Linked DNA regions of Ancylobacter polymorphus. The protein of the gene in region 3 interacts with the protein of the main gene of each other region in a pairwise test. Links are inferred from orthologs where the notes say so. Each region holds a gene or a part of one and is shown on either strand. Other genes may lie near its edges.

Region 1 (10,124 bases), 580 kb from region 3 along the record:
TCGACGACACGGCCGGCCGGACGAAATCCGGGCCGGCCGTGCGATACAATGCTTGGCGCCGGAATGTGACGCCGTCGCGAAGCGGACGCCGGGGTCACTCGACCTCGGCGGTCAGCTCCTTGGCCTGCGCCACCCAGCCATCGACACGGCCCGGCAGACCGACCTCTTCGCCGAGACGATGGGCGTCGTCGGCATTGAGGGCGGCGATCTGCCAGAAGTGGAAGATGCCGAGGTCGGTCAGCTGCTTCTCGATCGCCGGCGACACGCCGGTGAGCTTCTTCAGGTCGTCGGCGATGCCGCGCGGGCCCGAAAGGGCTTCGAGGCTGGTCCAGGCGGTCTCCGCCGGCAGGTCCTCAACCAGCGGGGCCTCAGCCGCACCAATGTCGATGCCGAGATCGCCATGCGAACGGCCGATGCCGTCGATGGCGGCGCGGGCGACGAGGTCGCAATAGAGGTTGATGGCGCGACCGGCGTCGTCATTGCCGGGAACCGGGAAGGCGATGCCGTCCGGATCGCAATTGGTGTCGAGGATGGCCGCGACCGGAATGCCAAGGCGGCGGGCCTCGGCGACGGCGAGGTCTTCCTTGTTGGTGTCGATCACGAACAGCAGGTCGGGAATGCCGCCCATGTCACGGATACCGCCAAGGGCGCGATCGAGCTTTTCCTTCTCGCGCTGGAGCGTCAGGCGCTCCTTCTTGGTGTAGCCAACGCCCTCGCCGGCCGCGAGCAGCTCTTCGAGCTTCTTCAGTCGGGCGATGGAGTGGGAAATGGTCTTCCAGTTGGTCAGCATGCCGCCGAGCCAGCGGGAGTTCACATAGTACTGCGCCGAGCGCTTGGCGGCATCCGCCACGGCATCGGCCGCCTGGCGCTTGGTGCCGACGAACAGCACGCGGCCGCCACGGGCCACGGTGTCGGACACGGCCTGCAGGGCGCGGTGCAGCGCCGGCACGGTCTGGGCCAGGTCGAGAATGTGGATGTTGTTGCGGGTGCCGAAGATGAACGGAGCCATCTTCGGGTTCCAGCGGTGGGACTGATGCCCGAAGTGCACGCCAGCTTCCAGGAGCTGGCGCATGGTGAAGTCAGGAAGCGCCATTGTCGTCTCTCATCCGGTTGGGCCTCCGCGGACATGGCCGTGCCGAGGAATTCGGCTTACGGCACCGGAGCGGTCGTGAAGCCAGCGTCAGGTTGTGACGAGGGGCTCCCGGCCGCGAGTCCGCGTGCGGAATGGCGCGGCTTATAGGGGAGCGCCGTTCCCGTGGCAAGTCCGCCGCACGTCAGCGCGCAGCGTTGTGCGCCACGAGGCCGCTCGAAGCGCTACCGGTCCGCAGGCTAAGCTCCGCGAGCGCGGAGGCGATGAGACCGGGCGAGGCGGCGGGTCGCTCCGTCAGAGCCTGCGCCATGTCACGGTAGAGCAGGCCGGCAATCGCTGCGCGACCGAACCCGGCGCCGGGCAACTCGATCGTGTGATGACGCAGATCGGGCGTGAGGAACGCGTCGATGGCGGCAGCCGCTTCTTCGGTCACCTCAGGCCAAGAACTGCCCAGATGCTGCTTCATCCGGCGGGTTGCGGCGCGCCAATCCGCCAGCAATTCCTCATAGACCACGAGTGCCCGGGGCAGGCCGCGCGTGCCCCGCTCGGCATCGAGCGTGTAGCGCATCCACACCCCGATCGCCCTCCGCGGCTCCATCTGGTCGCGCCGCGCCAGCGATTGCGCGACCTCCAGCGGGTTGCGCAGGGTGAGAACGGCCTCAGTCGCGTAGCCCAATTCGTCGAGGACTTCCCGATAAAGCGGAACCAGCCGGCTGATGCGCGGGTCCTTCAGCACCACCGTCGAGGCACCGCCGAACTCGCTTTCCAGCGTGTCGCGCAGACGGGACCACATGCCCCGCGCCCGCACGACATCGCTCGGACAGACCGTGATCCGCTTGCGCGAATACCAGCGGTGCCCGCACGCGGCGAGGATCTCGTCGTTGAGATCGACGATAGGCTTGGATTCCCAGTGGCCGCGAAGATTGTTCGAGGTGGCACCCATTAACGTCTGCGGCGTGGCCGCCCCCAGCAGATTGACCGTCCGCGTGAGCGCCGACGTACCGCTGCGGTGCATGCCCAGGATCAAAATCGCCCGACGTGTCGTTGAACCCTCAAATACCACCGCCCCAAACACCTTCCCTTGTGCTGCGCGGTAAAAAAGGCATGCTCGCCGCAAATATCAAGAAAAAATCAAACGCAATAACCGAATAAAATCTGCGTATTTGTTCAGAAACACACAGACATACCGCATCACGCTCTGAAACATCGTACCTCAGACGTTCCCGACGCGGCGTCGCACGTCATTAAGGTTGAGTACAACCGGGATCAGACTCTGAATTGCAGGTCGGCCGATGCGGGCACGGTTCGGCGCGCCACAGCCAGCGGCGATCGGGAGGCGGAACTATAGGGAGCGCTGACCGGGGCCCGCTTGCCGATGCAGGCGTCTTACCGGCGCCGGCGCGGCGGCGTTACGCCATCTCGACCATTTCGACACCGGGCACCGCCTTCAGAGCGCCGGCGATCTGCGGCGACAGGCTGAAGCGGCCGGGGAGCTTCACCTCCACCTCCGTATCGCCGCGCTCACCGAGCAGAAGCACCAGCGATACCTCGCCATCCCCTCGGCCGCCGCCAAGCGAACCGAGCCGGGTGGCGACGCTTTCCAGAGGCTCGGGCGAGCGCAGGAAAACGCGCATCCCCTTCTGCATTTTCGAGGCCGCCTGGTCGAGCGGCTCCACGGTCTGGATACGCGCGCGCACATCCTCGCCCTGCAGTTCCGCCGACACCTGCAGCAGCACGGCCTTGCCCGGCTCAAGCAACTCCCGGTACTGCGCCAGCGCTTCAGAGAACAGCACCGCTTCGAACTGCCCGGAAGGGTCGGAAAGGCCGACAATGCCCATCTTGTTGCCGGTCTTGGTCCGGCGCTCCTGCCGGCTTACCACCGTGGCAGCAAGGCGCCCGGCCATGGAGCCGGCCCGCACCGAACGCGTGAAATCGGTCCAGCGCTGCACCCGCAGCCGGTCCAGTGCCTTGCCGTAATCGTCCAGCGGGTGGCCGGTGAGGAAGAAGCCGATGGCGTCGTATTCGCGCTGGAGCTTCTCGGCCGGCAGCCACGGCGCGGCGCTGGGAATCGGCAGTTCCGCCGCGACCGACGGCCCGCCGAACATATTGCCCTGCCCCGATGCCACCTCAGCCCCGACCGATGCCGCATGGGCGAGCATGCAGTCGATCGCCGCCGAGGCCCGGGCGCGGTTCTTCTCCAGCGCATCGAACGCCCCGGCATTGACCAGGCTTTCCATCGTCCGCTTGTTCAGCGCCTTGGCGTTGATGCGCGAGGCGAAGTCGGCGAGGCTGGTGAAGGGGCGCGCGCCCCGCGCCTCGACGATGGCGTCGACCGAGTGCCCACCGACCCCCTTTATCGCCGCCAGCGCATAGAGAATGCGTCCGTCCTTCACGGCGAAGTCGCGCCCGGAGTGATTCACCGAGGGCGGCACGACCTCGATGCCGAGCCGCTGCGATTCCTGCCGGAATTCCGCGAGCTTGTCGGTATTGCCCATGTCGAGCGTCATGGAGGCGGCGAGGAACTCGGTCGGGTAGTTCGCCTTCATATAGGCGGTCTGGTAGGACACCAGCGCATAGGCGGCCGCGTGGCTCTTGTTAAAGCCGTAATCGGCAAATTTGGCGAGCAGGTCGAAAATCTCCGACGCCTTCGCCTTCGGCACGCCCCGCTCCACCGCACCACTGACGAAGCGCTCGCGCTGCTTGTCCATTTCGGCGCGGATCTTCTTGCCCATGGCGCGGCGCAGCAGGTCGGCTTCGCCCAGCGAATAGCCCGAGAGCGTCTGCGCGATCTGCATCACCTGTTCCTGGTAGATGATGACGCCGTAGGTCTCCTTCAGGCTGGCTTCCAGCGCGGGATGCGCATAAGCCGCCTTTTCCTGCCCGTTCTTCACCGCGCAATAGACCGGGATATTGGCCATCGGGCCCGGCCGGTACAGGGCGACGAGGGCGATGATGTCCTCCAGCCGGTCCGGCTTCATGTCGACCAGCGCCCGCCGCATGCCGGCGCTTTCCACCTGGAACACGCCGACCGTCTCGCCGCGCGTCAGCATGTCGTAAGTCTTTTTATCGTCGAGCGGAATCGTCGACAGGTCGAGGGTGATTCCCCGCTGGGCGACCAGACGGACGGCGGTTTGCAGGACGGTGAGGGTCTTGAGGCCGAGGAAGTCGAACTTCACCAGCCCGGCTTGCTCCACCCATTTCATGTTATACTGGGTGACCGGCATGTCCGAGCGCGGGTCTCGGTAGAGCGGGACCAGTCGCGCCAGCGGCCGGTCGCCTATGACGATACCAGCGGCATGGGTCGAGGCGTGGCGGTTGAGCCCTTCCAGCCGGGTGGCGATATCGAAGGCGCGCTTGACCACCGGGTTGGAGTCGCTTTCGCCCTGCAGGCGCGGCTCGTCGGTGATCGCCTGCTTCAGCGTCACCGGATTGGCCGGGTTCTGCGGCACCAGCTTGCACAGCTTGTCGACCTGGCCATAGGGCATTTCCAGCACCCGGCCGACATCGCGCAGCACGCCGCGCGCCTGCAACGTACCGAAGGTGATGATCTGCGCCACCTGATCGCGGCCGTAGCGCTGCTGGACGTAGCGGATCACCTCGTCGCGGCGCTCCTGGCAGAAGTCGATGTCGAAGTCGGGCATCGACACGCGTTCGGGATTGAGGAAGCGTTCGAACAGCAGGCCGAAGCGCAGCGGGTCGAGATCGGTGATGGTCAGCGAATAGGCGACCAGCGAGCCCGCGCCCGAGCCACGGCCCGGACCGACCGGAATTCCCTGCGCCTTGGCCCATTTGATGAAGTCCGACACGATGAGGAAGTAGCCGGGAAACTTCATCCGCTCGATGATACCGAGCTCGAAAGCCAGTCGCGCTTCATAATCCGCGACCGTCAGACCTTCCGTCGGCCCGTGGATCGCCAGGCGATTGCGCAGCCCCTCTTCCGCCTGCAGCCGCAACTCCTCCGCCTCGTCGCGGTCGAGAGTGAAGCGCGGCAGAATGGGCTTCACCGTGCGCGGGCGATAGGCGCAGCGCTGGGCGATTTCCACCGTGTTGGCAAGGGCTTCCGGGAGATCAGCGAACAGGTCCGCCATTTCCGCGCGGGTGCGGAACCGGTGCTCGGGGGTGAGTTGGCGCCGGTCGGGCTCGGCGACGAGACGGCCTTCGGCGATGCAAATCAATGCGTCGTGGGCCTCGTAGTCGTCCTGGGCGGCGAAGAACGGCTCGTTGGTCGCCACCAGCGGCAAATCGAGGCGGTAGGCGAGTTCGATCAGCGCCGGCTCGACCCGGCGCTCCTCGGCGACGCCATGGCGTTGAATTTCTACGTAAAGCCGGTCGCCGAACAGGCTGTGGAGCGTCGCCAGCCGCTGTTCCGCATGGTCGGCGCTGCCGGCCGCCAAAGCGCGGTCGATGGGGCCGATGGGACCGCCAGTGAGAGCGATGAGACCGGCGGCGCGGCCTTCCAGCCAGTCCACCTTGATGTGGGGGGCGCCGTCGGCGGCGGTGTCGAGGAAGGAGCGCGACACCAGCTCCATGAGGTTCGTCCACCCCTCCTCGTTCATCGCGAGCAGGACGATGCGCGGGCGCTCCTGCCCGGCGGGGCCGCGGGGGGCCGTGCCGGGAAAATCCACCGCCACGGCGCAGCCGAGAATCGGCTGGATGCCGGCGCCGGCCATCTTTTCCGAGAATTCCAGCGCGCCGAACAGATTGCCGGTGTCGGTGAGGGCGATGGCGGGCTGGCGGTCCTTCTTGGCGAGATCGGCGAGCTTGCCGATGCTGAGCGCGCCTTCCAGCAGGGAGAAGGAGGAATGAACATGCAGATGCACGAACCCGACATCAGCTTGCGCCATCTCACATCCCTCCTGCGACTCGAAACTCGCTATGGTGGGCATCGCCGCCGGCGGCGTCCACCTTTGCGGGCGGCTCCTCCCCGCTGTCCTCAGGCGCGACCGGGTAATCGCGCCTCAAACCCCGGTGATCACCCCGGCCCACAGGCCGATCATGGCGACGAACAGTGCGATGGACGCGAGAGCGGCGGCTTCCTGTACGAGAACGCGGATCATGTCGACCTCCCTGGAACATAGAGAGAACATGACGCCCGCAATCCACATGATCAAGCCATGTTCTTCTTTCGTTCCCGTTCATGGTTGACGAAACGAAAACGCCCCCGACGCCCTCGCGCCGAATCGCCGTACGTGATGCGGGGCTGGGCGATTAGGCTGCACTAAGCCTTCATCCTTCGAGGCCCGGCGCTGCCGGGCACCTCAGGATGACGTAGCGCGTAACCGATGACGTTGCGCGCCTCAGGGCTACGTTGCCCGCTTGGGGTGCCCCCGCCTCAGGCGAGTTCCACCACCTGCCCCTCGCGCAACGTCACCCGGCGGTGCATGCGGTCGGCGAGGTCGAGATTATGGGTGGCGATGACCGCCGCGAGCCCCGTCGCCTCCACCAGCTGCGACAGCGCGTGAAACACATGGTCGGCGGTGTGCGGGTCGAGATTGCCGGTCGGCTCGTCGGCCAGCAACACGCGCGGGGCGTTGGCGACGGCGCGGGCGATGGCGACGCGCTGCTGCTCGCCGCCGGAAAGCTCGCCCGGCCGGTGTTCCAGCCGCTTGCCGAGGCCGAGATAGCTGAGCAGTTCCTTCGCCCGCTGCGCCGCCTCCCGGCGCGGCAGGCCGCGGATCATCTGCGGCAGCATCACATTCTCCTGCGCGGAGAATTCGGGCAGCAGATGGTGGAACTGGTAGACGAAGCCGACATCGACGCGGCGGATGCGGGTGCGCTCGGCGTCCGACAGGCCGGCGGTGCCGGTATCGCCGATGAACACCTCGCCGGCGTCCTGATGTTCCAACAGGCCGGCGATATGCAGCAGGGTGGACTTGCCGGTGCCGGAAGGGGCGACCAGCGCAACGGACTGGCCTTCCATCACGGTGAAATTGGTACCGCGCAGAATTTCCAGCGTGCCCTCGCCCTGGGCATAGCGGCGTTCGATGCTCTCAAGCCGCAGCGCGGCCTTGGGGTGAGCGGTCGACATGGCGCCCTCCTATTCGTAGCGCAGCGCTTCCACCGGATCGAGGCGCGCGGCGCGCCAGGACGGGTAGAGCGGGGCGAGAAGGGACAGGATGAGCGCCATCAGCACCACGGTGGCGGTTTCGCCGGCGTTCAGCTCGGCCGGCAGGCGGCTGAGATAATAGAGTTCCGGCGAGAACAGCTCGGTTGAGGTCAGCCAGGAGATGAACTGACGGATCTCCTCGACATTGAGGCAGACGATGAGCCCGAGCAAAAAACCCGCCAGCGTGCCGACCACGCCGATGGCGGCGCCGGTGACGAGGAAGATGCGCATGATCGCCCCGCTGGTGGCGCCCATGGTGCGCAGAATGCCGATATCGCGCCCCTTGTCCTTCACCAGCATGTTGAGGCCGGAGACGATGTTGAAGGCCGCCACCACCACGATCAGCGTCAGGATCAGGAACATCACGTTCCGCTCCACCTGCAGCGCGTTGAAGAAGGTGGCGTTCCGCTGCTTCCAGTCGACGATGTAGATCGGCCGTTCCACCGCCTCCTGCAGCAAGGCTCGGTAGCGGTCCACCTCGTCCGGCTTGTCGATATAGACCTCGATGGCGGTCACATCGCCATCCCTGTTGAAATAGGCCTGGCTCTCCGCCAGCGGCATGAACACGAAGGCGCTGTCATATTCCGACATGCCGATCTCGAACACCGCCGCGATCTTGTAGACCTTGATGCGCGGCGTCGTGCCCATGGGCGTGACCGCGCCGCGCGGGGCGACAAGGGTGAGATTGTCGCCGGCCTGCAGCGAGAGCTGCTTGGCGAGGCCCGCGCCGATGGCGACGCCGGATCCCTCGTCGAAGCCGTCCAGCGTCCCGGCCTTGATATTGGAACCGATGGCGGGCAGCGCCCGCAGGCTGGCCTCGGAGAGGCCGCGCACCAGCACGCCGCCCGCTCCGAAGGCGGAGGAGGCCAGCGCCTGCCCTTCCACCAGCGGCACGGCGAGCTTCACCCCCGGCACGCCGGCAATGCGCTTGGCGACTTCTTCGTAGTCGGTCAGCGGCCCGCCGGCCGACTGCACCAGCATATGGCCGTTCAGCCCGAGGATCTTCGACAGCAGCTCGGTGCGGAAGCCGTTCATGACCGCCATGACGATGATGAGCGTCGCCACGCCGAGCATGATGCCGAGGAAGGAGAAGCCGGCGATGACCGAGATGAAGCCTTCCTTGCGGCGCGCGCGCAGATAGCGCAGCGACAGCATCCACTCGAAGGCGCTGAACGGCCTGGAGCCCGTGGGCTCCGCGCCGGCACTCGCCGACGCGGTCTTCGCTGCCTTGGTCCGACGCGCTGCGCTCTTGGCCGCCATGCCTGCTCCGCCCCTCGCCCGGCCTTGATCGGCCGGCGCGCGCCCTCAACTCAACCGATGATCCGCTCCAGCGCCGCCGGGATGGTCAGCGTCTCGCGCGAACCATCCGCCCGCCGCTTCAGCTCCACCGTACCGGCCGCCAGCCCCTTTGGCCCGACGATGATCTGCCAGGGAAGGCCGATCAGGTCGGCGGTGGCGAATTTCGAGCCGGGCCGCTCCGCCGTGTCGTCATAGAGCACATCGACGCCGCGCGCGGTCAGCTCGGCATAGATCGCCTCGCAGGCCTCGTCCGTCGCCGCATCACCGACCTTGAGGTTGAGCAGCCCGACGCGGAACGGCGCGATGGCCTCCGGCCAGATGATGCCGTTCTCGTCATGCGACGCCTCGATGATGGCGGCGACGAGACGGGAGGGGCCGATGCCGTAGGAGCCCATATGCACGGGCGTCTCCACGCCATCGGGGCCCGTCACCTTGGCGCCCATCGGCTCGGAATATTTGGTGCCGAAATAGAAGATGTGACCCACCTCGATGCCGCGCGCCGAGACCCGCTGTTCCTCGGGAATCGCCGCGAAGGCCTCTTCGTCATGCTTCTCTTCCGTGGCCGCATAAAGGCTGGTCCAGCGGTTCACGATGTCTTGCAGGCCGGCGGGATTGCGGAAGTCGACGCCCGCCTCCGGCGTGGCCATGTCGAGATAGTCGGCATGGCAGAACACCTGGCTCTCGCCGGTCGAGGCGAGGATGATGAACTCATGGCTGTGATTGCCGCCGATCGGGCCGGTGTCGGCCACCATGGGAATCGCCTTCAGCCCGAGCCGGGCAAAGGTCCGCAGATAGGCGACGAACATGCGGTTATAGGCGACGACCGCGTTCTCGAAGTCGAGGTCGATGGAATAGGCGTCCTTCATCAGGAACTCGCGCGAGCGCATGACGCCGAAGCGCGGGCGCACCTCGTCGCGGAACTTCCACTGGATGTGGTAGAGGTTCAGCGGCAGGTCCTTGTAGGACTTCACATAGGCGCGGACGATCTCGGTCAGCATCTCCTCATTGGTCGGCCCGTAGAGCATGTCGCGCTCATGCCGGTCCTTGATGCGGAGCATCTCCTTGCCATAGTCGTCATAGCGCCCGCTTTCGCGCCAGAGATCGGCCGACTGGATGGTCGGCATCATGATCTCGATGGCGCCGGAGCGGTTCTGCTCCTCGCGGATGATGTTGCAGATCTTGTCGAGTACGCGCTTGCCCAGCGGCAGCCACGCATAGATGCCAGCGCTCTCCTGCCGGATCATGCCGGCGCGCAGCATGAAGCGGTGCGAGACGATTTCCGCTTCCTTCGGGACTTCGCGGAGGATGGGAAGGAAGTAGCGGGAAAGGCGCATCAGCGGAAACTCACGATTCGGCCGGGATCGGCTGCGTGGCGGCGATGGCGGAGTGAAACCGGATCGCCTCACAAAACACAAGCCCTTGCCCCATGGACGCGGGCGAATGGCGCAAAGACTGCCTCAACTTAAGGCTTGATGCCCGATCCGCGCCCATTTTTGTTGCAACGCACCATAATCGTATTGCGACGCAAGGATGACAAGGTTCTAAATTTTGCTAGAGTGCCGGCCTCTAGAAAGAGGTCCGCTGAACGCTTTGAGGAGCGTGCTGATCGGTCCAGGTCTCGGGAGGAAT
Region 2 (9,180 bases), 3.2 Mb from region 3 along the record:
GACTTCGCCACCCGCAATGTCGCGGTGCAGATGCAGCAGCCCACCTCGCTGCTGAACCTCTACCGCGACCTCATCGCGCTGCGCCGCGCCCATCCGGTGCTGCACGCCGGCACCTATCGCAAGATCACCGCGCTGGGCGATGTGCTGGTGTTCCTGCGCGAGAGCGCGGCGGAATGCGTGCTGGTGGCGCTCAACCTCGCCGGCAATGCGCAGGAGGACATTCCGCTGCCGCCCGGCACGCTTGGGCAGGTGCTGCTCTCCACCGAGCCGGGCCGGGCGGAGCGGGTGGAGGGCCACCTTTCGCTCCGGCCCTATGAGGGCGTCATCGTCGCGCTCGACGCGCGGGGCTAAAGCTCCGTGCGCCGGTAGGCATAGTCGAGCCCGCCCATGCGGAACCAGCGATAGCCGTAGGGCTCCAGCGTCAGCTCGTAGCGGCCCTTGGCGTCGCCCTGGGAGTGATCCTCGGACAGCAAGTTGACGAGCCGGTTCGGCTCGCCTTCCGGCGCCGGCAGGGTAAAGCGGACGCTCACCCCCTCGGGGTGGAAATTGTGCAGGAACACGGCGACGTTGTTGCGCCACTCATAGCGCAGGCACAGCACGGCGTCGTGGCCGACATCCACCACCCCGAACGCGCCCCAGCCGATTTCCTGCGTCTCCTGCCGGGTGCGGATCATCCGCTCCATCCAGTTGAGGAAGGAGTCCGGGTCGCGCCGCTGGTCGGCGACATTGACCTGTTCCCAGCCATAGGCGCCCTCGGAAATGACCGGCAGATAGGTCTTTTCCGCCGAGCTGAAGCCGCCCTGCTTCTCGTTCGACCATTGCATGGGCGTGCGGGCGCAGTAGCGTTCGGGCAGGCTGAGGTCGTCGCCCATGCCGATCTCGTCGCCATAGCGCAGCACCGGCGTGCCGGGCAGCGAGAGCATGAGGCTGTAGGCCAGCTCCATCATCCGGCGGTCGCCCTTGAGCATCGGGGCGAGCCTGCGGCGGATGCCGCGGTCATAGAGCTGCATCGATTTGTCCGGCCCGAAGGCGGCGAACACCTGTTCGCGCTGCGCCTTGGTCAGCCGGCCGAGGTCGAGCTCGTCATGATTGCGCAGGAACAGGCCCCATTGCGCCGTCGCATAGTCCGGCCGCGTGGCGTTGAGCGCCTTGACCAGCGGCTTCATGTCGGCGCTGGCGAGCGCGTAGAACAGCGACTGGTTGACCTGGAAATTGAACATCATGTGCATGCGGTCGCCGTCCTCGCCGAAGTACTTCTTGTCGTCTTCGGGGAGGATGTTGGCTTCGGCGAGAATGATGGCGTCGCCGCGCCGCCACTGCAGGAATTCGCGGAAGGTGCGCAGCATGTTGAAATGCTCGACCGGCGTGCCGCCGACCTCCGCCCCCTTCTCCGCGATCACGAACGGCACCGCGTCCATGCGGAAGCCGGAGACGCCGAGCTGCAGCCAGAAGCCCATGATGCGCAGGATTTCCGCCTGCACGTCGGGATTGGCGGTGTTGAGGTCGGGCTGGAAATCGTAGAAGCGGTGGAAATAATATTCCTTAGCCACCTTGTCATAGGTCCAGGTGGTCTTCTGCACGCCGGGGAAGACCATGCCTTCATTGGCGTTTTTCGGCTTCTTCTTCGACCACACATACCAGTCGCGATAGGGCGAGTTCGGGTCCGAGCGGGCGGATTTGAACCAGGGGTGCTGGTTCGAGGTGTGGTTGACCACGAGGTCGATCAGCACCCGCATGCCGCGCTGCTTGGCGGCGTGGGTGAACTCGACGAAATCGCCCAGCGTGCCGTAGCGCGGATCGACTCCGTAGTAATCGGCGACATCATAGCCGTCGTCGCCGCCGGGCGAGACCTGGAACGGCATCAGCCAGATGGCGGTGACGCCCAGCCCGTGGAGATAATCCAGCCGCCGCATCAGGCCGCGGAAATCGCCGACGCCGTCGCCGTTCGAATCCATGAAGCCTTCGACGGAGAGGCAATAGACGATGGCGTTCTTGTACCAGAGGTCGGTGATCACGCGCGGCGCTCCCGGTGAGAAATCCCGGGGCGCAACGCCTCACGCGGCGCAAGCGTTCCTCGCGCGGTGTCCGCCCGCCACGTCCGGCGGACGGGCCGCTGTCACGTCATCATGCGCATGTGCTGGTCGTAGAGGATCCAGATCGTACCGGACACCATGATGAGCAGGATCAGCACGGTGAACAGGATGAGCAGGAGGTCGTCGCGGTGCGAGCGCTGAAGGTCGATGTGCAGGAAATAGCGCAGATGCACCACCGCCTGCACCACGGCGAGCAGCGCCAGCGCGCCAAGCGCCGCCGTGCCGGTGAAGAGATCGAACCACACCACCGCAAAGGCGCCCGTGGTCAGCACCAGCGCGAGAACGAGGCCGATCACATAGGAGCGGCGCTCATGGCCCTCGTCCTCAATGTCGGTGGCGGGCCTGTTGGCGGGAACCCGGTTGCTCATGACACCACCCCGTAGAGATAGACGAAGGTGAAGATGCCGATCCAGACCACGTCCAGCATGTGCCAGAACAAAGCGAGCCGCATCAGCCGCAGTTTCACCGCCGGGTTGAGGCCGAACACCACCACCTGCACCGCCATGACCGCCATCCACACCAGCCCGGAGGAGACATGCAGCGCATGGGTGCCGGTGAGCAGATAATAGGCGGAGAGGAAACCGCTGGTCTGCGGCGTGGCGCCGTGGGCGGTGATCATCACATAATAGTCGTGCAGTTCCATGCCGACGAAGCCGGCGCCGAGCAGGCCGGTGACGAGCAGCCAGCCGAGCACGCCGCGCCGGTTTTCGCGGTACTTCATCTCCAGCATGGCGAAGCCGAAGGCGAAGCTGGAGAACAGCAGCAGCAGCGTCTCAAGGAAGGCGGCGGTAAGGTCGAACACCTCGGCGGGCCGGGGGCCTTCGGCGATGCCCTGCACGCTCATCGCGGCATAGGTGGCGAACAGCACTGCGAACAGCACCAGATCGCTCATCAGGAAGATCCAGAAGCCGAACAGCACCTCTTCGGCGGCTTCGTGGCTTTCGGGATCGGTGCCGGCGAGATTGATGCCGGGATGGAGACGTTCGGAAAGGCTCATCGCGTCACCTCCACGGCGGCACGGGCGGCGAAGGCGCCGGTGCTGGATTCCAGGCTTTCCGGGATGGCACGGCCCCGGTTCGCCGCCGTCATTTCCTGATCGCGGGTCACGCCCGGCGTGGCGCGCACGGCGGCGAGGAACGCCTCGTTCACCGCCTTCACCGTCGCCGCCGGCACGATCTCCTCCGTCTCGGTGGCGAAGGAGCGGGCGATCACCACCGCCCAGAGAAGCACGAAGGAGACGATCACCAGCCACCAGATGTGCCAGACAAGGCCGAAGGCCCAGGCGCAGGCGAACAGGCCGATGAGCGGCGCCGTCGCGGTGTTGCGCGGTACCTCGATATCCTCATAGGCGGCAGGGGAGCGATAGGCGGTGCCGTCCTTCTTGGCTTCATAGAAGGCGTCGCGCGCCGTCACCTGCGGCAGCACGGCGAAGTTCCAGGCCGGGGGCGGGGAGGGGATCGACCATTCCAGCGCCCGCCCGTCCCAGGGGTCGCCCAAGGGGGCGGCGAGTTCCGCCCGCCGGCGCACCGAGACGACGATCTGCGCCACCATGAAGGCGAAGCCGGCGAGGATCAGCGCCGCGCCAAGCATGGCGAGGGCGAACCAGGGCAGATAGTCCGGGTTCGACCAGGTGAAGGTGCGCCGCGTCGCGCCCATCATCCCGAGCCAGTAGAGCGGGAAGAAGGCCAGCAGGAAGCCGGGCGCGAAGCACCAGAAGGAGGCGCGGCCCAGCCCTTCATGCAGCCGGAAGCCGAAGGCCTTGGGGAACCAGAACTGCACCGCCGCGAACATGCCGAACAGCACGCCGGGGATGATCATGTTGTGGAAATGCGCCACCAGGAACAGCGTGTTGTGAACCTGGAAGTCGATGCCGGGATTGGCCAGCAGCACCCCGGTCATGCCGCCGAGGATGAAGGTGAGCAGGAAGTTGATGTGGAACAGCATCGCCGTGGTGAGGCGGATGCGCCCGCCCACCATGGTGAGCAGCCAGTCATAGACCTTCACCCCCGTCGGTACGCCGATGATCATCGTGGCGATGCCGAAAATGGCGTTCACATTGGCGCTCTGGCCCATGGTGAAGAAGTGGTGCAGCCACACGGCGAAGGAGAGCACGGCGATGCACATGGTGGCGTAGACCAGTGAGGTATAGCCATAGATGCGTTTGCTGGAATAGGTGGCCACCACTTCCGACCACACGCCGAAGGCCGGCAGGATGAGGATGTAGACCTCCGGGTGGCCGAACAGCCAGAACAGATTGGCGTAGTTCATCATGTTGCCGCCGTCGCCATTGGTGAAGAAATGGAAGCCGGCATAGCGGTCGAGGGCGAGCATGACGGTGGCGGCGGTCAGCGGCGCCATGGCGAAGATCATCAGGATCGACGTGCACAGCGTCGTCCAGGTGAACAGCGGCATGCGGAACAGCGACATGCCGGGGCAGCGCTTCTTGTAGATGGTGACGGCGAAGTTGAGCCCGGTCAGCGTCGAGCCGATGGAGCCGAGCGACACCGCCCAGATCCAGTAATCCACCCCCTCGCCGGGGCTGAAGTCGATGCCGGTGAAGGGCGGATAGGCGCTCCAGCCGCCGGTGGAGAACTGGCCCACCACCAGCGACACCATGATGAGCACCGCGCCCGCCATGGTCAGCATCAGCGAGATGGCGTTGAGCAGCGGGAAGGACACGTCGCGCGCGCCGATCTGCAGCGGCATGACATAGTTCATCAGCCCGGTGATGAACGGCATGGCGACGAAGAAGATCATGATCGTGCCATGGGTGCTGAACAGCTGGCCGAAATGATCCGCCGAGAGGAAGCCGCCGCCATCGGTGGCGGCGAGCTGCTGGGCGCGCATCAGCGCCGCCTCGATCACCGCGCGGGCGAACATGACCAGCGCGAGGACGATGTACATGATGCCGACCTTCTTATGGTCGACGCTGGTGAGCCAGTCACGCCACAGCGGCACCCACCAGCCCTTCACCGTGAGCATAACCACCGTGCCCAGAGCGCCGAGCACGGCGATCGACCCGGCGCCGGAGGCGATGGCCTCGCTGAGCGAGGGATTCTCGATCATCCCGGCGAAGACGAAGGAGGTCCACTTGATCTGGCCGAAGATCAGCTCCCAGTTCATTGCGCGGCCTCCGGCGTGTGGGCGTCATGCTGATGGGCGGCGGCCGGCGCGGCGGCTTCCCCCGCCTGCGACGCGTGGCCCTGATGGCCTCCGGCCATGCCGGGGGCGAAGCTGGCGATGATCTGGTCGAACAGGCCCGGCGTGAACCGGCCATAGATGACGGGTTCGTTCACCACGGAAGGCGGCAGCAGCTTGGCATAGGCGGCGGCGTCGAGACCGGCCGGCTGCGCCTTCGCGCCCGTCACCCAGGCGGCGAAGTCCTCCGCACTCACCACGCGGGTGGTGAAGGATTGGGTGGCAAAGCCCAGGCCATTATACTGGGTGTTGCGCCCGGTGAAGTCGCCGGTCGCGTCGGCGATGAGGTTGAGCTGCGTCTGCATGCCGGCCATGGCGTAGATCTGGCCGGCGAGGCGCGGAACGATGAAGGACTGCATCACCGTCCCGCTGGTCAGCTTCAGCGTCACCGGCCGGCCCTGCGGCAGCACCAGCAGGTCGAGCGTCGCCACGCCCTGTTCGGGGTAGAGGAACAGGAATTTCCAGTCGAGCGCGACCACCTCCACCACCAGCGGCGACGGACCCAGCGGGCGGTAGGGGTCGTTCTTCAGCGTGTGATTCCACAGCGCCGTGCCGAGCGCGGCCACAAGCGCGACCGGAATGCCCCAGATGAGCAGTTCCAGCCCCCAGTTGAACTCCCAGTCCGGGCGGTAGGTGCCCTTGCCGCCGCGCCGGTAGCGCAGCAGCACGAGCGGCAGGGCGATGAACATCGGCACGATGACGATGAGCATCAGCGCGCTGATCGTGCCGAAATGCGAGAGCTGCGCCGCCGCCACCGGCCCGGCGGGTTCGAGAAAGCCCGCGGCGGAGGCCGCGCATGGCATGGCCAGGGCCGGTACTCCGGCCATCAATCCCCTCAACCTCAACACGGCCCCCTTGCGACTGTCGCGCGCCTCTCATGTGAAGACATCGACCCGTTCCCCGCTTGCAGGAAAGCACGAAAGGCGACGGAATTCACCGTCCCGTGCCGGGCAGATTGCGGAAAAGTCGTGACCGCCGGATGGCGGGGACGTGGCCGGGGGCGCCGCTCGCTCCCTCAGGCGAGCGGAGAGGAAGGCTGTTCATTCAGGGCGGGATGGCTATAATCGCGCGACGCAGCGTCACGTTGAAGGCAGGATGTAGGTGCGACTTAGTCACTCTTTGCCGCGTGACAATAGACCCGGATTTGTACTGAATCCGAACTGGCGCACTCTTCTTTTTTCTTCGCGCCTTGCTGTCGCGGCCATCGTCGCGCTCGCCCTTGCTTACTGGCTTGAGCTTCAGGAGCCGCAATGGGCGATCCTGACCGTCTATCTGCTCACGCAGTCCTCGACCGGGGCGGCGCTGGCGAAGGGGGCGTTCCGCTTCCTCGGCACCATCCTCGCCGCGCTCTACGGCCTCACGGCGGTGAAGCTGTTCTCCCAGGACCCGCTGCTCCTCGTCGGCAGCGCGATGGGCTGGACCTTCCTGTGCTATTACGGCGCCGCACGGGCGCGCAATTTCACCGCCTATGGCTTCATGCTGGCGGGGTTCACCGGGCTGCTGGTGATCTTTCAGGGCGCGGCCGCGCCCACGGCGGCCTGGCTGGTGGCGCTGGACCGGGTGAGCGAGATCAGCATCGGCATTGCCTGCGCCACGCTCGCCGGCGCGCTGGTGGTGCCGGACCATGCCGGCACGCAGCTGCGCGGGCTGATGGCCACATCGCGCCGCGCCCTTGCCGCCCATTGCGCACTCGCCCTGCGCGGGGCGAGCCCCGGCGCGCGGGTGATCGACGACCGCAACGCCCTGCTGCCGCTGCTGGTGAAGTTCGACGCGCTCCGCTCCTATAGCCGCTTCGAGGCGGCGCAGATGCGCGCCGACCACGCCCGCATGGACGAGGTCACGCGCCGCTTTCTCGGCGTGCTGGCGCAGGCGCGCATGCTGCATCTGCGCCTCGCCGAGGGCGGCCTGGGCGACAGCCCCGAACTGGCCCCTGTGCGCGCGGCGCTGGAACAGGCGGCGGCGCTGCTGGAGCGTGGAGCGCCGGGACCCCTGCCGGAGAACCGCGCGCGTTGCGCCGAACTGTCCCGCCTGCGCCGCGACCTCTCCGCGCTCGGGCGCCGGTTCGCGCAGGCGGAGCACGATCTGCCCTTCGAGAAGCGGGCGGAGGCCGTGCTGGTCTGCCGGCAGGCGGCGGAGATGCTGCGCGGCCTTGCGCTGCTGTTCGTGGCCGAAGGCGCGGTGTTCCGGCCGCACCCCGCCCGCACCATGCCGCGAGGGCAGGCGCGTCACGCCGCCCACGCCTCCGCGCTTCTGCAGGGGGCACGGGCCGCGCTGGCGCTGCTGGTGTTCTGCGCCATCTGGTACGCCACGCAATGGGATCAGGGCCTTGCCGGCATCACCGGCCTCGCGCTGATGAACTATCAATGCGTGAACAATGACGATCCGGCAACGCTCGGCTGGCCCTATTTGCGGGCGGTGGCGGCGGCGTGCCTCGCCGCCTACGCCACGATGGGCCTCATCTATCCCTGGCTCGAAGGCTTCGAGGCGCTGGCGCTGTTCCTGCTGGCGGTGCTGGTGCCGGCGGGGCTGCTCATCGGCACCCCGCGCCATGCCCGCGCGGCGGGCACCTTCACCATCTTCTATGTCGCGGCGGCGGCGACGGGGAACGTCTTCACCCCCGATCCGCTGGCCTTCGCCAATTTCTGCTTCGCCCTCGCCTTCGGCATGTTCGTCTGCCTCATGGTGGCGCGCCTCGTGCCGGTGACGGCGGAGGGCGCCCGCCGCCACGTGGCGGCGCGCACGCGCGCGGTGCTGCTGCCCGAGGTGGCGCGCGGGGAGCGGCCCGCCGCGTGGGTGTCGCGCGAGATACTGGAATCGGTCGGCGCGCTGCTGCCGCAATTGGCACTGGCGCGTCCCGCTCACGACATGCTGGCGCGCGGCCTGCTCGCCAGCGCTGCCAGCGCGTGGGAACTCGGGCGATTGAGGCGGATCGCCGACAGCCCGTATCTGCCGGAGCGGCTGCGCGGGACCATGCGCGACGGACTTGCCAGTTTCGCCAGCGCTGCCGGCGGGCCGCCCCGGGCGGCTGAAGAGGCTCTGGCGCGGATAAGGTCCGCGCTGGCGGGGGAGGCGCGGCCGGAAGGCCCGGCGTCGCCGCTGCGGGTGGAGGCGGCGGGGAGCCTGCGCTTTCTGGAGGACCGGCTGAGCCGCGACCACGCCTTCCGCGCCTTCATCTTTGGCGAGGAACGCGCATGACGTGGAATCCGCTGTTTCACACCCTCGATCTCTTCGGCTTCTACCTGCCGCCGGTGCTGCTCTGGGCGCTGGTGGCCCTGCTGCCCTTCTTCGCCCTGAGCCGGCTGGCGCAGGCATGCGGGCTCTACGCCTTCGTCTGGCATCGTCCGCTGTTCGATGCCGCACTTTATGTGATCGTTCTGGTGGCCCTCACCCTCGGGCTGCCGCTTCTGACAGGAGGGCCGGCATGAGCGGGCGCAGCGTGATCCGTGTCGCGGTAACGGTCGGCACCGTCGCCGTCGCCGCTTTCGCCGGCTGGCAGTTCTGGACCTACTATCTGCTCTCGCCCTGGACCCGCGACGCGCGGGTGCTGGCCGATGTGCTGCGCGTGGCGCCCGACGTGTCCGGTCTCATCAGCACTATCCATGTGCGCGACAACCAGACGGTGCAGAAGGGCGATCTTCTGTTCGAGATCGACCCGGAGCGTTTTCAGGCGGCGCTGAACCTCGCCCGCGCCGATGTGGCGATGAAGGCGGAGGCGGCGGCGCTGGCGCAGGAAAACGCCCGCCGCTTCCAGACCCTGCAGCGCGAGGACAGCCCGGGCTTTTCCATCGAGGCCGGGGAGAGCATGCAGACCCGGGCCGCCGAAGCGGCGGCGGCGCTGCGTGTGGCGCAGGCGGAGCTCACCATCGCGGAGATCAATATGCGCCGCAGC
Region 3 (9,082 bases):
GCCTTCCTTGCCGATCAGGATCGAGGCGCGGGCGAGGTTCATCGCCGACTTCACCTTCGGGTCGCTCTCCTTGGCGAGCGCGGCGTCCAGCGCCGGCAGGGCGGCTTCGTCACGCGAGCGGCCCACCGCCAGCGCGGCCTCGCGCCGCTTGCCGGCATCCGGGCTCACCAGCGAAAGGGCGCCGTTGGCCGCATCGATAGCGCGGCGGACGCGGTTGTTGACGCGCACCGGCTTGACGGCGGGCGCCTCGGCGACCGGCTGCAGGGTCAGCGGGTCGAGCAGCGCTCCCCCCTCGCCCTGGATGAACAGGCGCGGCGGCGTGCCGCCGAAGAGGAGCTTGCCCTCGGCCAGCGCCGTGACGATGCCAGCGGCGGCCGGGCTGCCGCTCAGCGCCAGCGCGCCGAGCGCGGCTTCGGTGTCGTCATATTTGTTGGTGGTGAGCTGGGCCAGCGGTGCGCTGATGTCCGGGGTGCCGGCGTCCTGCGCGGCGGCGCGCCCGAGCGGGGCGGCGGCACACAGCAGGGCGAGCGCACAGAGCAGGCGGGCGAAGCGGAAAAGGCGAGCGCGTGAGGTCATCATCGTCCGTCGATGTGGCGCTGCGGAAGACCGGAGCGGACTCCGGCGGCGACGGCGGTACGCGAAGCGGGAGGTGTTCCCCGACGACCTGGAGCCCTATCGGGCCCGGGCCGGTTCCGGCCGCCACGAGGGCGGCCGGAGATATCAGGCGAAGCAGGCGGGAGGGGATGCCCCCGCCCGCGGCGCGGCCTCACTGGCCGGCGCCGCCGCACTTGCCGGTCTTGACGTTGAAGTTGCCGCAGGAGAGCGGCTTGCGCCAATCGGCGATCAGGTCCTTGGAGCCTTCGAGGTAGGGGGACCATTCCTCGGCGACGATCAGGCCGGGGGTCTGCTCGACGATGTCGAACTGGCCGTCTTCCTTGATCTCGCCGATGAGCACCGGCTTGGTGATGTGGTGGTTCGGCATCATGGCCGAGAAGCCGCCGGAGAGGTTCGGCACGGTCACGCCGATGAGCGCGTCGATGACCTTGTCGGCATCGGTGGTGCCGGCCTTCTCGACCGCCTTCACCCACATGTTGAAGCCGATGACGGTGGCTTCCATCGGGTCGTTGGTCACGCGCTTGTCGTTCTTGGTGAAGGCCTGCCACTTCTTGATGAAGGCGGCGTTCTCCGGCACGTCGACCGACTGGAAGTAGTTCCAGGCGGCGAGGTGACCGACCAGCGGCTTGGTGTCGATGCCGGCGAGTTCCTCTTCACCGACCGAGAAGGCGACGACCGGAATGTCGGTGGCCTTGATGCCCTGGTTGCCGAGTTCCTTGTAGAACGGCACGTTGGCATCGCCATTGATGGTGGACACCACCGCCGTCTTCTTGCCCGCCGAGCCGAACTTCTTGATGTCGGCGACGATAGTCTGCCAGTCGGAATGACCGAACGGCGTGTAGTTGATCATGATGTCTTCGGCCTTGACGCCCTTGGACTTCAGATAGGCTTCAAGGATCTTGTTGGTCGTGCGCGGATAGACATAGTCGGTGCCAGCGAGCACCCAGCGCTGCACGCCCTCATTCTCCATGAGGTAATCGACCGCCGGAATGGCCTGCTGGTTCGGGGCGGCGCCGGTGTAGAACACGTTGCGCTCGCTCTCCTCGCCCTCATACTGGACCGGGTAGAACAGAATGCTGTTGAGCTCCTTGAACACCGGGAGCACGGACTTGCGCGACACCGAGGTCCAGCAGCCGAACACGACCGCGACCTTCTCCTTGGCGATGAGTTCGCGCGCCTTTTCGGCGAAGAGCGGCCAGTTCGAGGCGGGATCGACCACCACGGCTTCCAGCTTCTTGCCGAGCACGCCGCCGGCCGCGTTCTGCTCCTGCACCATGAACAGCACGGTGTCCTTCAGCGTGGTCTCGCTGATCGCCATGGTGCCGGACAGAGAGTGCAGCACGCCGACCTTGATCGTCTCCTGGGCGCTCGCGACGCCGCCTCCGGCCAGCGCCAGCGCAGCCGCACCCACAAGCGCGCGACCGGCCATGCGCCGGGCATGCGTGAACATGTTCAGCATCTTTATTCCCTTCTGGAGTACACACGCAGGACCCCCGTCCGCGTGCCGAAGGGATTGTTTGCAACCCGCGTGCCAAGCGCGGCATTGCGGCGGGGGACGGGGATCGGCCCCGCTTTTGGTTCCGGCGGACGCCGGAGCAGCGAAACAATCAGCCTATTTTTTAATCAAAATTGCAGCGAATTGCACAGCACTGCCGCCTCATGTCGAGATCGCCTGATTTTTGCGCAGCTTTTCCCGTCCGCGGGCACCTTGCTGGCGCCGCAACGTGACGAGCGAGACCGATAAACGGGGTGGCAGGATACAGATTGCGGCGACGTCGGAGGGCCCGGACCGAGGAGGCGTGCGCCTGGCGCCGAGATGGCCTCTGGGACAAGCCTGCCCTTGAGGCGGCCGAGCGGGGGACGGCGCGAGCAGCGCGGCGTCTCCCGTGGTAACGGGCGGGGCGCGCCTGTTCGCCGACCAGCACGCCCTGCCTTCGGTCAGAACACGTAGTTGATGGTGAGCGCGACCGCCTGATTATTCGCGGTCGCGGAATAGTTGCCGCCCGAGGTGCCGGAGAATTCAACCGTCGGGTAGACCGTATCGAACTGGTTGAGGAACTTGTTGGTGACGGTGGACGAGGCCGTATAGGAATAATTCAGATCCAGGAACCAGTTGCGCGTGAGGAAATAGGTCACGCCGACGGTCGCCGTGCCGCCCCACACCCAGTCGGACGACGAGAAATAGCCGGGTGTCCCGGACACATCGTAGCGATGGTCGAGTTCGGCGAAGCCGATCAGGCCGTTCATGTTGGAATTGACGCGCGAGAGCGTCGGGCCGGCGCCGCCATAGACGAAACCGCGACCGAAGGAATAACCGATCAGCGGCACCAGCGCGAACTGATGTTCGATTTCCACCTTGTAGTTCTGCAGCAGGTAATTGCCGTTGAACGTACCGGAGATTTCGCCGGAATAGCTGCCGGTCTGCGGGATGAGGATATTGTCGCGTGAGCCGGTGAGCCCAAGGCTGTTATAGCTGAACTTCGCGCCCCACACCCAGGGCGTGTCATTGATCGTGCGGTAGAAGCCGCCCTGCAGCACGAACGAGGCACCGGTTTCGCTCCCGAGATCGGGATAGGTCGATCCCGCCGCCTGCCCATTCGCCACCTAGAAGCCAAGCGCGTAGACATCGCTGACGCCGAAGCCGAAAATGTCTTGATTGCCGAAATCAGCCCGGTTCAGAGCCGCGCCGGCACCGATGAAGACGCCGTTTGCCGGCATAAGCGGCTGCGACGCCTCCTGCGCCTGCGCCGCCAAAGGCAGGCTAGGCTCAGGACTCATTGATTTCAAAGCCAGAAGATGACGGTGGCTGCGATGCATATGGCCGAGAAGAAGGTGTGTGCGCATCGGTCATAGCGTGTGGCGATACGGCGCCAGTCCTTGAGCTTTGCGAACAGGTTCTCGACCTTGTGACGCTGGCGGTAGAGGGTTTTGTCGTAGGGATAAGGCCGCTTGCGGCTCCGCGATGAAGGAATGCAGGGCGTGATCCCCTTGTCGGCGAGCGCCTCCCGGAACCAGGCGCTGTCATAACCCCGGTCGGCGATCAGGGTCTTGGCCGGCGGCAACGCGTTGAGGACGAGGCGGGCGCCCTTGTGGTCGCTCATCTGGCCTTCCGTCAGCAGCATGATGATCGGACGGCCCGCGCCGTCGCAGACGGTGTGGAGCTTGGAGTTCAATCCGCCTTTGGTGCGCCCGATACGACGGGGAACAGCCCCTTTTTGAGCAGGCTCGCCGCCGTGCGGTGGGCCTTCAGATGCGTGGCATCGATCATCACCCGTTCGGGTTTGGGCCCTTCGCCGGCGAGGCTGGAGAAGATACGGTCGAAGACCCCGAGCCGGCTCCAGCGGATGAAGCGGTTGTACAGCGTCTTGTGCGGGCCGTAGTCCTTCGGCGCATCTTTCCACTGCAACCCGTTGCGGATCACATAGACAATGCCGCTCACCACCCGGCGGTCATCGACGCGCGGCACCCCATGGGCCAGCGGAAAGAACGGCGAGATCCGAGCCATCTGCCGCTCGCTCAGCAAGAACAAATCACCCATCACAGCCTCCTCAATGGAGACTGTGAATCACATCCAGAACGCAATTAATAGGTCCTGAGCCTAGAGAGGCACAGTGCAAAGCCAAAGATGCGGTAGTTGATGAGTCCAACCCCCGTGGTGAATGCGCGGAGGATAGGGACGAGGATACCGCCCTCAACGTCGAATTTTGTTCATATTTCGCCAACCATAGGTCACCAGCTGAGGCAGCAACATCAACCTGTTAGCCGGCCATCAGCCCGCTCAGCCGCTCCAGCGCAAGGTCCAACGTATTGTCGGTCTTGGCAAAGCACAGCCGCACCACGCTCTCGACCGGGTCTTGCGCATAGAAGGCCGAGACCGGGATCGCCGCCACGCCCTCGCGCGCCACCAGCGACAGGCAGAACGGCTCATCGCGCAGTTGCGGCGACAGCGCGGCGAGATCCACATTGAGAAAGTAAGTGCCGGCGGAGGGCAGCACGCTCAGCCCGATTCGCGTCAGCCCTTCCGCCAGCCGGTCGCGCGAGCGCTGGAGCCCGGCGCGCATGGCATGAAACCACTCCCGCTCCTTGCCCAGCCCATAGGCGACGGCGTGCTGAAGCGCGGGCGGCGTGGTGAAGGTGAGAAACTGATGCGCCTTGGACAGCACGCGCATCAGCTCCGGCGCGGCACAGACGAAGCCGACCTTCCAGCCGGTCATGCCGAAGATCTTGCCGGCCGAACCGATCTTCACCGCGCGCTCGCGCATTCCCGGCAGGGCGAGAACGGACTGATGCGCAAGGCCGTCGAAGATGACGTGTTCCCACACCTCATCGCTCACCAGCACGGCGCCGGAGCGGGTGCAGAAATGGGCAAGCAGCGCGAGTTCTTCCGCGTCGAATACTCGTCCCGTCGGGTTGTGCGGGTTGTTGAACAGCACGAGCTTGGTGCGCGGCGTAAACGCGGCCGCGAGCGCCTCCTCGGTAAGCCGCCAGTGCGGCGGCACCAGCCGAACGAGGCGCGGCACGCCACCGGCGCGCTTCACCAGCGGCAGATAGGCGTCATAGAGCGGCTGGAACAGCACCACCTCGTCGCCCGGCTCGATCAAAGCGAGCAGCGCGCCGGCAATGGCCTCGGTGGCGCCTGACGTGACCATCACCTCGCGCTCGGGGTCGAGGTCGAGCCGCTGCCAGTCGCGGTAATGGGCGGCGACGGCGCGGCGCAGGTCGAGGGTCCCCATCATCGGCGGGTACTGGTTCCAGCCGTCGAGCACCGCCTCCGCCGCTTTCTCGCGCACGTCGCGCGGGCCGGGATCGTCCGGGAAACCCTGGCCGAGATTGACCGCCTCATGCTGGCGGGCCAGCGCCGACATGGTTTCGAACACGGTGGTCGGCAGGGCGGCGAAAAGCGAATTCATTTCACGGAACCGGAGCGGGATAGAGGGCAGTCGAACGCGTCAGCCCTGTTTTATCCGCCGCAGGCGAAAAGAAAAGCGCCTCCTGCCCCGCGCTCACCCCACCAGCACGGCGTGGTTGTCGTAGCGCGGGCCGCCGGAGCGGCGGGCGACGACGCCGACGCCTTCGCCATCGGTGGCGAGAAGCACCGTCTCGCCGAGGCCGCTGGTGGCGAGGAACTGGCCCGCCTCCCGCGTCGGGGCGAGGCCGCAGCCATCGACCAGCGGCAGCGACCCGATATAGCGCCCGTCGCGGCGCCACAGCGCCACCCGGTTGCCGCGCGGGCTGGCGGCGGCGACATAGGCGCCCGAGGTATCCAGCGCCACCGAGCCGATATAGGTACGCAGCCCGCGCCACGCCTCGTCCGGCGCATCGAAGGCCCGCAGCCCCTCCCCCTCCACCGCGTAGAGCAGCGGCCGGGCGACGCCATCGGCGAGCAGATCCTGCGCCGCCACCACGGTGAAGCCGTCCGCACCTGAAGTGAGGTGGCGCAGCGACAGCGAGGCGAGGTCCTCGCTCAATTCCGCGACCGAGCGCACCGCGCCGCTGGCGGGGTCGAGCAGGGCGATACTCGCGCCCGCCACCTCGGCGCCGAGCGCTTCCGGCGTGTGTGGCTCGATACCGCCATTGGCGACGACGAGCGCGCCCCCGGCAGGCAGCATGTCGTGCGGGCCGATGCCGGCGGAGGCCCATTCCGCCTCCACCGCGAAGCCCGCCTCCACCACGCGGCGGGTGACGACGCCCTGCCCGTCCGCCCGCGCGATCTCCACGGCAAGGAAACGCCGCCCGCCGTCGATAAAGCGGCCATGGCCGGAGAACACCCGGCCCTCGCCCGGCTCGAACGTCGCCAGCACGGTGCCAGCCCGGCGGTCGAACAGCACGGCCGTGGTGCCGGGCCGGCGCGCCACGGCGATGGCGGTGCGCCCGTCCGGGCTCGGCTCCACCCAGTGCAGGCGCTGCGCGCCGGAACCGACCGGCGTGGCGGCAAAGTCCGGGGCGACGACGACGGGCGCAAAGCCGCCTTCCACGCCGGCGGTGGCGAGCCATTCCGCCTCCAGCAGATGATCGCGCGCATGCGCGGCACCGCTGGCGAACAGCACGCGCGGGCCGGCCGCGAGGGCCCCCAGCGCCCCGACCAGCGAGCGTCGGGTCAGATCGATGAGGCCCATCCGCCCCTCCCTCAGTCGCCGTCGAGCGCGTTGAAGCCGATCGGCACGCCGAGGCCGGCGGCCAGCGGCCGGGCGACACCCGCCTGCGCCGCCTTGAACACCGTCACCGCCGCCTGCAGCGCCTTGCGGCCTTCGGGCGTTGTCGCCGCCGCGCCGATATCCTCCGGCAGGCCCTGCGCCGTCGCCTGCGCCGCCTGCAGCGTCGCCTGGAAGCTGGCGCGGTCCTTGGCATCGAGGCCAGCACTGAGCGCTTCGCCGAGCGCGCTGGCACTGGTCACGATGGCGACGATGGTCTCCTTGGAAAGCCCGCTGCGCCGGCGGTCGGAGAGCAGCGGCTTGGCCTCGTCGGCGCTCTTGCCGAGCACCACCAGCAGGCGCTGATCGACCACGCGCTGATAGGCCCCGGCGAGATCGGTGACGATCTGGCTGAGCAACGCCTTGGGATCGGGGAAATAGACCGGATCGGCCTTGCCGGCGATGAGTTGCGCCAGCAGCCCTTCGCTGCGACTGCCCCATCCGGCGCGGAGTTCACCGGCGATGGTGGCGAGGTTGAGCGCGACGGCGCGGCCAAGCGCGCAGCGCCGCGCCGCTTCCGGCCCCGCCACCAGCGCGGCCTCCGCCCCCTCGTCGTAAAGGATGCGCTCCAGCGCCGGCAGGCCCTGCGCGGCGGCGCTGAGACGGAAAAAGCGCTGCGGCTGCAACCGCTCATCCGTGGGATCGGCGATCAGTTCGGCGACGGAGCGCCCGACGGCGTTACGACGCTCCGGAAACAGGTTGAAGCGGTCCGGCCGCAGCGACAGGATGATCGGGCCGAAGGTGACGAACTCCACCGCCGACCAGGCCTCGGAAGCGGCGACGAAACGCGCCTTCAGTTCGGCCACGCCCGCATCCGATGGCGCGGCGCAGAAACCGTCCCATGCCGCCTGCTGCGCCTTGGCAGCCGCGAGCAGCGTATCGTAGCGCGGCAGTAGCCAGCTCTCCACGACATCAGGGGCGGAAACCGGCGCGGCATGAGCGCGACCGACGAACAGGGTGGTGAGCAGGGAGCCGGCAGCGGCGACCGCCGGCATGCCTTGCGCCGCCTGCGCGATCTGGGTCGCCAGTGCCAGGGCCACGGCGAAGGGGGATCGGCTCATGGGCAGGGCCTCGTTTTAGAGAGAAGAGACATAGTCGATCAGCCGGGCCCGTTCGGCCGGCTCCAGCACGTTGAAACGCGCGCGGGCGCCGGACGCTTCACCGCCATGCCAGTGGACCGCCTCGGCGATCGTCGCGGCGCGACCGTCATGCAGCAGGCCGACGCCCCGCTCCAGCATGGCGGAAACACCAGCCAGCGGGGCGGTGCGCCATTCGCCAGCCGCCGCGCCCGGCACGCCGGCGGGGTCGGCGAGCCCGTCGCCCATATCGTGCAGCAGCACATCGGTGAACAGCGCCACCGCGCCGCCGTCGCGGCTCGGCAGCGACGGGCGATGGCAGGCGGCACAGCCGGTGGCGGCAAACAACCGCGCCCCGGCGGCATCCGGCTCATGCCCCGGCACCTTCAACGCCCTGAGATAGGTGACGAGACGCCCGACAATGGCCTGCGAAATTTCCGGCTCGCCTTCGCCCTCGCGTCCATGCGGCGCGTTGCGGCAGGCGGTCTGCGCCTCAGTGCAGTCCCCCCAGGGTTCGGGGCGCAGCGGCGTCGACAGGCCGAGATCGAGCGAAAAGGCTTCCGACGCCTGCCCGGCCAGTGTCGGGTGGCTGGCCTTCCAGCCGAAACGGCCGATGGACGAGCCGCCCTCGGGCGTCTCGAACCGCCGGGCCCGGCCGCGCACGCCGTCGCCGTCGCGATCCTGCGGGTCTTCCAGCGCCAGGATCGCGGCGTCGTCCACCAGCTCCAGCTTGCCGCGCCCGCGCAGATTCGGCGCGGCGCGCAGCGACATGTGGGTGGCGGGGTCGAGCGGCCCGTAACCCGGCGACTCCACGTGCGGAAAGCGCCGGCCGTTCTCGACCGTCACCGCGAAGGTGCCCTCCGCCGGCACGCCGGGCAGCGTCATGGTCTCCAGCCGATGGCCGTAAACAGGATCGCCCCCCCCATCGGTGCGGAACAGGGCGAGCACCAGCCCCAGCCCCTGCGGCCGGCCGGCGGCGTCCAGCGCTGTCGCTCCGGCACCGCCTCCGGCGGGGTGGCAGGCCGAGCAGGAGCGCGCATCGAACAGCGGACCAAGACCGTCATTGGCGCGGGTGGAACTCGGCGCCGGCACCCAGGGCCGCTCGAACAGCGCCTTGCCGATGGCGGCGTCGAGCCGGGCGTCGTCGGCCATGGCGGGGGTGCAGGTGGCAATGAGCACGGCGGAGAAGTGGAGGAGGAC

What was found.
Region 1: the proteins of K9D25_RS18010 (region 3) and dnaE interact in binary tests that used the Escherichia coli proteins (3 or more experiments, as listed by UniProt). The link is inferred for Ancylobacter polymorphus from one-to-one orthologs.
Region 2: the proteins of K9D25_RS18010 (region 3) and K9D25_RS02315 interact in binary tests that used the Escherichia coli proteins (3 or more experiments, as listed by UniProt). The link is inferred for Ancylobacter polymorphus from one-to-one orthologs.

The regions. Positions count from the first base shown.
Region 1 is NZ_CP083239.1:3,163,874-3,173,997, reverse strand. What follows is about bases 2,300-6,243. They hold dnaE (DNA polymerase III subunit alpha), read right to left. Parts: upstream 5,935-6,243; coding sequence 2,500-5,934; downstream 2,300-2,499. In the rest of the region: K9D25_RS14970 (30S ribosomal protein S2), read right to left, coding at 95-1,093; K9D25_RS14965 (sulfotransferase family protein), read right to left, coding at 1,275-2,105; K9D25_RS14955 (ABC transporter ATP-binding protein), read right to left, coding at 6,423-7,118; K9D25_RS14950 (lipoprotein-releasing ABC transporter permease subunit), read right to left, coding at 7,128-8,351; proS (proline--tRNA ligase), read right to left, coding at 8,507-9,829. UniProt on the Escherichia coli protein: DNA polymerase III is a complex, multichain enzyme responsible for most of the replicative synthesis in bacteria. This DNA polymerase also exhibits 3' to 5' exonuclease activity. The alpha chain is the DNA polymerase catalytic subunit.
Region 2 is NZ_CP083239.1:502,878-512,057, reverse strand. The notes cover bases 2,652-5,651. They hold K9D25_RS02315 (cbb3-type cytochrome c oxidase subunit I), read right to left. Parts: upstream 5,217-5,651; coding sequence 3,087-5,216; downstream 2,652-3,086. Other genes in these bases: K9D25_RS02310 (ubiquinol oxidase subunit II), read right to left, coding at 5,213-5,651; K9D25_RS02320 (cytochrome c oxidase subunit 3), read right to left, coding at 2,652-3,090. Outside these bases: K9D25_RS02335 (alpha-amylase family glycosyl hydrolase), read left to right, coding at 1-351; K9D25_RS02330 (alpha-amylase family protein), read right to left, coding at 348-2,015; cyoD (cytochrome o ubiquinol oxidase subunit IV), read right to left, coding at 2,117-2,461; more of K9D25_RS02320, read right to left, coding at 2,458-2,651; more of K9D25_RS02310, read right to left, coding at 5,652-6,118; K9D25_RS02305 (FUSC family protein), read left to right, coding at 6,411-8,486; K9D25_RS02300 (DUF1656 domain-containing protein), read left to right, coding at 8,483-8,716; K9D25_RS02295 (efflux RND transporter periplasmic adaptor subunit), read left to right, coding at 8,713-9,180. UniProt on the Escherichia coli protein: Cytochrome bo(3) ubiquinol oxidase is the terminal enzyme in the aerobic respiratory chain of E.coli that predominates when cells are grown at high aeration.
Region 3 is NZ_CP083239.1:3,743,894-3,752,975, forward strand. What follows is about bases 3,450-6,351. They hold K9D25_RS18010 (aminotransferase), read right to left. Parts: upstream 5,526-6,351; coding sequence 4,374-5,525; downstream 3,450-4,373. Other genes in these bases: K9D25_RS18015 (DUF1513 domain-containing protein), read right to left, coding at 5,619-6,351. In the rest of the region: urea ABC transporter permease subunit UrtB, read right to left, coding at 1-576; urtA (urea ABC transporter substrate-binding protein), read right to left, coding at 767-2,074; K9D25_RS17995 (outer membrane protein), read right to left, coding at 2,554-3,219; K9D25_RS18000 (hypothetical protein), read right to left, coding at 3,220-3,369; more of K9D25_RS18015, read right to left, coding at 6,352-6,731; K9D25_RS18020 (imelysin family protein), read right to left, coding at 6,743-7,867; K9D25_RS18025 (di-heme oxidoredictase family protein), read right to left, coding at 7,883-9,082. UniProt on the Escherichia coli protein: Shows aminotransferase activity with methionine and histidine as substrates, and to a lesser extent also with phenylalanine.